Regions from separate parts of the Christensenella minuta genome, predicted to be linked through region 1. Evidence: riboswitches for the same ligand, from Rfam matches in the RefSeq annotation. Region 1 holds a riboswitch; each other region holds the start of a gene.
The links. A riboswitch is a leader RNA that binds a small molecule or an ion and turns the genes downstream of it on or off. The one in region 1 is predicted to bind cobalamin.
Positions count from the first base shown of each region.

Region 2: another riboswitch for cobalamin. It lies ahead of B1H56_RS06665 (ABC transporter substrate-binding protein); the one in region 1 lies ahead of B1H56_RS05140 (GLUG motif-containing protein).
Region 3: another riboswitch for cobalamin. It lies ahead of B1H56_RS12055 (ribonucleoside triphosphate reductase); the one in region 1 lies ahead of B1H56_RS05140 (GLUG motif-containing protein).

Region 1 is NZ_CP029256.1:1,066,436-1,068,701, forward strand. Features, by position in the region: gene B1H56_RS05140 (GLUG motif-containing protein) at 1-1,198, opposite strand, end outside; cobalamin riboswitch at 1,404-1,626, opposite strand; tRNA gene B1H56_RS05145 (tRNA-Val) at 1,976-2,052, opposite strand; gene B1H56_RS05150 (DUF4364 family protein) at 2,159-2,266, shown strand, end outside.
Region 2 is NZ_CP029256.1:1,400,542-1,402,807, reverse strand. Features, by position in the region: gene argC (N-acetyl-gamma-glutamyl-phosphate reductase) at 1-807, opposite strand, end outside; cobalamin riboswitch at 1,019-1,233, shown strand; gene B1H56_RS06665 (ABC transporter substrate-binding protein) at 1,356-2,266, shown strand, end outside.
Region 3 is NZ_CP029256.1:2,524,839-2,527,104, reverse strand. Features, by position in the region: gene B1H56_RS12055 (ribonucleoside triphosphate reductase) at 1-861, opposite strand, end outside; cobalamin riboswitch at 1,016-1,180, opposite strand; gene B1H56_RS12050 (4Fe-4S binding protein) at 1,322-2,089, opposite strand; gene B1H56_RS12045 (TetR/AcrR family transcriptional regulator) at 2,119-2,266, opposite strand, start outside.

The sequences.
Region 1 (2,266 bases):
ACCCGCCGCCGTAAAATTTTCCGAAATAGTTATATTTCCCCGTTGACGTTCCCTGCGAAACAACGGGAGAAATGGTATAGCAGGATACAAATTTTCCGCCATCAATATTGCCTGAAAAACCTCCGATATATTTGCTACCCGTTACCTCTCCGGCAGAAAAACTGTTTTCGATCTGTCCGTTTGTTATATTTCCTGCAAATCCGCCCGCCTTATTGCTGGTCGATTCCACGGCTGCGGTGGTGTAGCATTCGTCAATTGAATTTGAATTTCTTCCTACGAAGCCGCCGATCTCCGTTCCGCGGCCATTCGTCCCTGTAAACTGTACCGTGCCGCCGGAAACATAGCACTGAGATACCGTCTTGTTGTTATATCCGGCAAAACCGCCGGTATAGCCCATGGTTGCAGCGCTTTCCGATGTTACAGTACTCCCGGTAACCGAGCTATTTGTTATTATTCCTTCGTTATTCCCTACGGCGCCTCCCGCATAGGAATAACGTACGGAAAGACTGCTGTCCGTTACCTTGCATCCGGAAACCGTTCCCTTATTATAGCCCGCGAGAATCCCCATTCCCTTTGTATAGCTCTCGTTGGTATCGGTAATCTCCGCTCCTTTTAATACCACATCCTGCACGGCGCCTGTTATATGGCCAAACAGGCCGGTATATCCTGTAGATGAAGTAATCGTCAGATTACTGATTGTCTGGCCGTTTCCGTCAAAGGTCCCCGAAAACGGTGTTGCGCCGCTGCCAATCGGCTGTGCCGTGGTTATGCCGCTCATGTCAATGGGCGCCGTTACTTTCAGCTTTGCAGTCCAATAGGAAGGATCTTTCATCACCGCAAGTAAATCGTCCGGCGAAGAAATCAGCGTATACTCTCCATCGGCCGCAAGCGACAACGCACCGAGCCCTTCGTCTTCCTCTAACGCCATCACCGCCATATCTGCCGCCGGTGCAGCAGATGACGACACTTCGGGCTGCACCGATTCCGCCGCCGAGGGATCTGGCGCCTTCTCCAGCTCCGGGCTTGCCGGCGGCGCCGGAGATGCCGACGCTTCAGGAGCCCGGGTCTCCTGTGGAGTTCCTTCCGCAGCCGGCGCCTCCGCCGTTGCCGGCACCTCTTCCGCCATTGCAGTCCCTGTAATACTGAACAGCATTACAACAGCCAAAAATACTGCCAGAATTCTCTTGTTCCTTTTCATTCTTCTTCTCCTTTTGTGATTCCAGCCCTGCCGCATGGCAATGCGGCCTGCCGCTTCTTAAGGCTCATCCTTCTTCCTCACAAATCCAGCGCCGTTTCCCCTACAGGTCCGCAAGAACAAATAAAAAAGCTGCGGCGAATCGCTTTTCGCCGCAGCCGTATTTCTGCGTACAAGAAAATTTTCCGCTCACACTCCGGCGGTCATCTTCCCTTTTATCGTTTTTGTAGGTCTTCTGACTTACGCTTTTAAAATCTTATGATTTTACGTTCGACACCCTGCCTTCCCAGTTTCCCAGTGACTGATTTTCATCAACAGGCATCGGACTCGGCGCTTACAGCGGCGGATTCCGTCCGGGATTTTCACCCGATTCCCTTGTTCATCCCTGCGGACCGAATACGCCGCAGAGCCACAAAAATCTGTATTCAATTGTATCTATCATACCATATCGTCTTCAATTTATACAGGTAAAATTTTTGCTTTTTATCATTTTTTTCAGAGAACTTTGGAAAGGCTGAACGGGCGGAATTTCACGCAGGGCGGCAGCGGGAAGGCGGCGGCTACGCTGCCCCGGCTCATGGCCCATGCGGATCGGGCTGAACCGCTGCGCTAATTTACCCGCCGTTTTTTATAAGCAGCTTGCTACATACAAGTCGTTTTTTCTTCGCTGCGTTTGGCCGAGACATGCGCTTACACAAAAAGGACAGGCTTAACACCTGTCCTTTAAACTAGTTGTCACTCCAAACACTCTATCCATAAAAGGTTCGGATATGACCAGCTTGGTGGGGTTGACTGGGCTCGAACCAGCGACTTCCACGATGTCAACGTGGTACTCTGACCAACTGAGTTACAACCCCGTTATTTTGTCACCTCTATTATTATACATGAATTCATATAAAATTCAAGCGTTCCTTCCGAAAGATTTCCCTATATGTTATAATAAATGACGGAGGGACAGTTCCTATGAAAGTAAAACCCAAACAAACCATGGCTCATAATAAATTGCTGCTGCTTTACCTGCTCGAAAAAAGCGGTATGGCGCTTTCGGAACTACAGCTTGTCCGTATCATG
Region 2 (2,266 bases), 330 kb from region 1:
CGGGGCGTCCGCATAATATTTTTCGTATGCCGCGGTGACCGTTTCCGGGGTAACGCCCTCCATAAGATCGGCATAAACCGTTGCCAGGATGCCCCGTTTTACGGGCAGCAGGTGCGGCGTGAAGAGCAGGCAGACATCCTTCCTGGAAAGCTTCGACAGCTGTTCCTCGATTTCGGAAGTATGCCTGTGCAGGGGCACGGAATAAGCTTTGAAATTGCCGGCAGTCTCGCAATAGGAAAAAGCAAGCTTCTCCTTCCGGCCAGCCCCCGTAACACCTGATTTCGCGTCGATCACGATCCCTTTTTCGCAGATCAGTCCTTCCTTGAGGAGCGGCGCCAGCGCAAGGATACTCGTTGTGGTATAGCACCCCGGATTAGAAGTGAAATTCGCTTTCTTTACCTCCGCTCCGAAAAATTCGGGGAGACCGTAAACAGCTTCGCGGTTTTCTTTTTTTGCGGAATGTGAAATTCCGTACCATTTCTCATAAATATCCGTGTTGTCATAACGGAAATCACCCGAAAGGTCGATCACCTTATGCCCCTTTTTCAAGAGAGGAGGCGCCGCCACAAGGGATTGGCCGTGGGGCAGGCATAGGAATACAAAATCGTCCGCGCCGAATTTACCGCCGCTTTCCTGCAGCTCCAGCTCCCTTTCCGGCAGGAAGTTTGCATAAATATCATGCAGCTTCTTTCCTGCAAAGCTCTTTGATACGGCCTTATTGATCTGTACGCCGGGGTGGGCGCTGAGCAGCCGCAGCAGCTCGGCCCCGACATAGCCCGTTGCGCCAATTACACTGACATTAATCATGTTCCAAACAGCTCCTTTTTGTACGGAGCGCGGCAAAACGCCCCGGATTTTCAATTGACATTAATAATTATACATTGAAATGAATAATTATGCAATAGTTGTTTGCGCGAAAACGCACAGATTCTGCGGCTGCGGCTGCAAAAAGTTGGAAATAATGACGGATGCGGTAAAAGCTCATTGAGTTACGGGGCGTCTTGTGGTATATTTATATCCGTAATTGAACCAAATTGGTGCCGGGGAACCGGATAATAGGGAAAGCGTATGCCGCTACAGCCCACCGCTGCCGTGTGACGGAGCGCCTGCGCCGGACGGGAAATTTGTCCGGAATTTGTGGAAAACCACGTAAATGCCACTGGTGAAAACCGGGAAGGCGCGCAGGACGTGATGAGGTCAAGTCGGAAAACCTGCCGGTTTGGAAACGTTTTTTCTTCGGCGGGAAGAAAAAAGTGCGTAACGCCTTTTTTGCGAATGCCGAAGGGGTGTTTTTTATTTTCAATAAAATATTGGCGCCCCGTTTACAGGGGCGGCCTATGAAAGGAAGTTTTCAAATGAATAGAAAATGGATTGCATTATTTGCCTGTGTCATACTCTGTATTTCCGTGTTCGCGGGATGTGCGCAGAGTGAACCGGCCGCTTCCGTGAGCGCGGAGGCGGCACAGGAAGCATCAGTTTCCCCGTCCGAGCTGGCGGCACAGCCTTCCGGGTCCGCGCCCGCGGCGGGCGTCAGCGTAACGGATATGGCGGGAGACGAGGTAACCGTTGAAAAAGCAGACAGGATCGTTTCCCTGACGCCAGCAGGCACGGAGATCGTGTGCGCGCTGGGCGCGGCCAAGCAGTTGGTGGGCATCGATGCGTATTCCAATTACCCGGAGATTACGCAGAGCATCGAGATCGTCGGGGACTTCAACGGCCCGGATGTGGAGAAAGTAACGGCATTGGAACCGGATGTCGTGCTGGCGGGCACGGGTTTGCAGCAGGATGCGGTCGACAAATTAGGTGAAATGGGCATCACAGTGGTGGTCGTGGAGGCGACGGCCTTTGACGATATCCCTAAATCCATCGAACTGGTGGGCAAGATCGTGGGTATGGAGGACGTGGCTGAGCAGGTTACGGCGGATATCGACGCGGCTGTGAAAAGCGCACAGGACAATCAGCCGTCCGAAGAAAAGACGGTTTATTATGCGATGAGCTATGGCGACATGGGTAACTGGACGAGCGGCCCCGGCAGCTTTATCAATACCATGATCGAGCTTGCCGGCGGCAAGTGTATCACAGCCGACCAAGCCGCGCCGTGGATCGAATATTCACTGGAGGATCTTGCAGCGGCGGACCCGGATATCATCCTTTTGGACAGCAGCATGGGCAGCACGGAGGCCCTTGCGGAGGTAGCGGGCTATAAGGACCTGACCGCTGTCAGGAACGGCAATGTATACGCGATTGACGCGGATGTGTTTACGCG
Region 3 (2,266 bases), 1.5 Mb from region 1:
TTCGTCCTTTAAGGTGCGCGGAACGACGATATCGAAGGTGAGGTTTGAAAACGGACACTGGAAGCCCACGCGCGTTGGGACGTTGATATTAAAGATAAATTCCTGCAATGCCTGCTTGACCTCTTTTTTGGTCATGTTGTCATAGCGGATAAAGGGCGCGCAATAGGTATCGATCGACGACCAGGCCTGCGCGCCAGCGGTCTCGCCCTGCGTGGTGAACGTGGAATTTACCACCTGCCCCAAAAAGGAGCGCAGGTGATTGGCCGGGGAGGACTCCACCTTGCCGGGCACGCCGCCGAAGCCGTCCGAGAGAAGCTGCTTTAAATCCCAGCCCGCGCAGTACGGGCCGAAGAACCCAAGGTCGTGGATGTGGAACGCGCCGCCCGTGTGCGCCTCGCGCACCTCCTGCGGATATACCTCGTGCAGCCAGTATTGCTTGGTGAACGTTTCCCGCACATAGTTGTTCATACCGTTGATAGATTTCTGCGTGTTGGCGTTCTCTTTGATCTGCCAGTCCTTATCGTCGAGATAATCGGAGAACATATCGATCGTCGCGCCGATGAGGGCGTTACTCTCCCGTGCCGCGCGGCGTTTTTCACGATAGAGGATATAGGCCTTCGCGGTCTTCGCGTGTCCGCGTTCGATGAGAACCTTTTCTACAAGGTCCTGAACCTCCTCCACGTCCGCGATCTCCGTTTTCAGGCGCAGGTTCGCAAGGTCCACCACCTCGTTCGAGAGCTTTTGCGCCGTATCAAAATCGTCCCCGCCTACGGCGGTAACGGCATTAAAAATGGCCCATGTGATTTTTTCCTTCTGGAAATTTTCCGTGCTTCCGTTTCTCTTTCTGATCTGCGTAATCATAGCTGGTTCTCCTTCTCCGGAATAAAAGTTGGTTTGACAGGTGCCGCATCCATTGCCGCGCAAAAAAAGCGGGCGCGTATTTGTACGCGCCGAAGTGCAGGCCTTATGCTACCGATACCGATGGAAAAGACCGGGCCTTTTGATGCCATGCTCCGTGGCGCTGACGCTTCGGGCAGATATTCTGGCTCAAGCCTCAGGCGCGCCGCACGCCTTCCCGGAGCTTCCTCCAGTGGCATATCGTGCATTGCTCGGCTTTTACAGCGGCGGGACCGCGCGGGATTTCCACCCGACTTCCCTTGCCCGAAACACAAGATGCTGTGTTTAAATATTTTTAAGATACGTATATATTGTATTGCCCGGGCGATATAAAGTCAATACAAATCTATCCCCGATTTTTCTCTGCAATTACAAAAGCGCTCCACAGAGCGCTTTTCTTTCATAAAAATTTATGAATTCTTTCTCAGGGCAGGAACAGCCTCGCTTCTTTTTCCGTTTTTGCCAGTTCCTTTTCCAGCTTGCGCGTCACCATACCATAGACCGGTCCGCCCACTTTACGCGCATGGACGGGACAGGCGTGCACACACGCAAGACAGCGGATACACTTTTTCGCGTCCGTCTGCCGCGGCATTTCCGGCGCAACCGCTCCCGCCGGGCACACGCGTACGCACGCCCCGCAGGCCGTGCATTTTTTATCTCCTTTGGGGATAAACGGCGCAACCTGGAACGAACGGTACGGCCGGTTCCCCGGCAGGGAAAGCCCTTTCCCGTCCTTTTCCGCCATCGACGCTTTCGCGCTTCTCCCAAACTCTTCGGCGATCAGCAGGTCGTCCGCATCCGGCCGTCCCGCTGCGATCTTCGCGGAAAACGTATGCTGGGCGACGAAGGCCGCCGCCGCTACGCCGCGAAATCCCTGCTTTTCGCACCGGCCGGAAAGCTCCAAAAGCGCGTCGTCAAATTCGCGGTTGCCGTAAACCGCCGCAAAGACGGCGGGCGTACCGTCTCCGTGCAGGCCGCGCAGCAGATCGTCAGGCAGCTGTGGGACGCGTCCATAGTAAACGGGCACGCCGACCACCACAAGATCGTCCGCGGAAAACGTGTACTCCCGCGCCCTCGTTTCCCGGTCGGTCAGATTCAGCTCGCCGTAGCTGCCGATCCCCCGCGCGACCGCGCACACATACTGCTTCGTTCCCCCGGTGGGGCTGAAATAAATTGCCGTTAGGTTCCCCATTTTTTCCACTCCTTTATTTAGACAGCCGGTCAACGCGTTCCCTGCCGCTCCCTGCCGGCCGCTTCATGCGCCGTTCTTCCGCTCCCTGCCGGCCGCCGTTCGTTCCGCTCTGCCTGCCCCTCGTCGCGGCACCAGATATCCGTAAGGCTGAGGCCCGGATGGGCGCGCAGCTCGGGC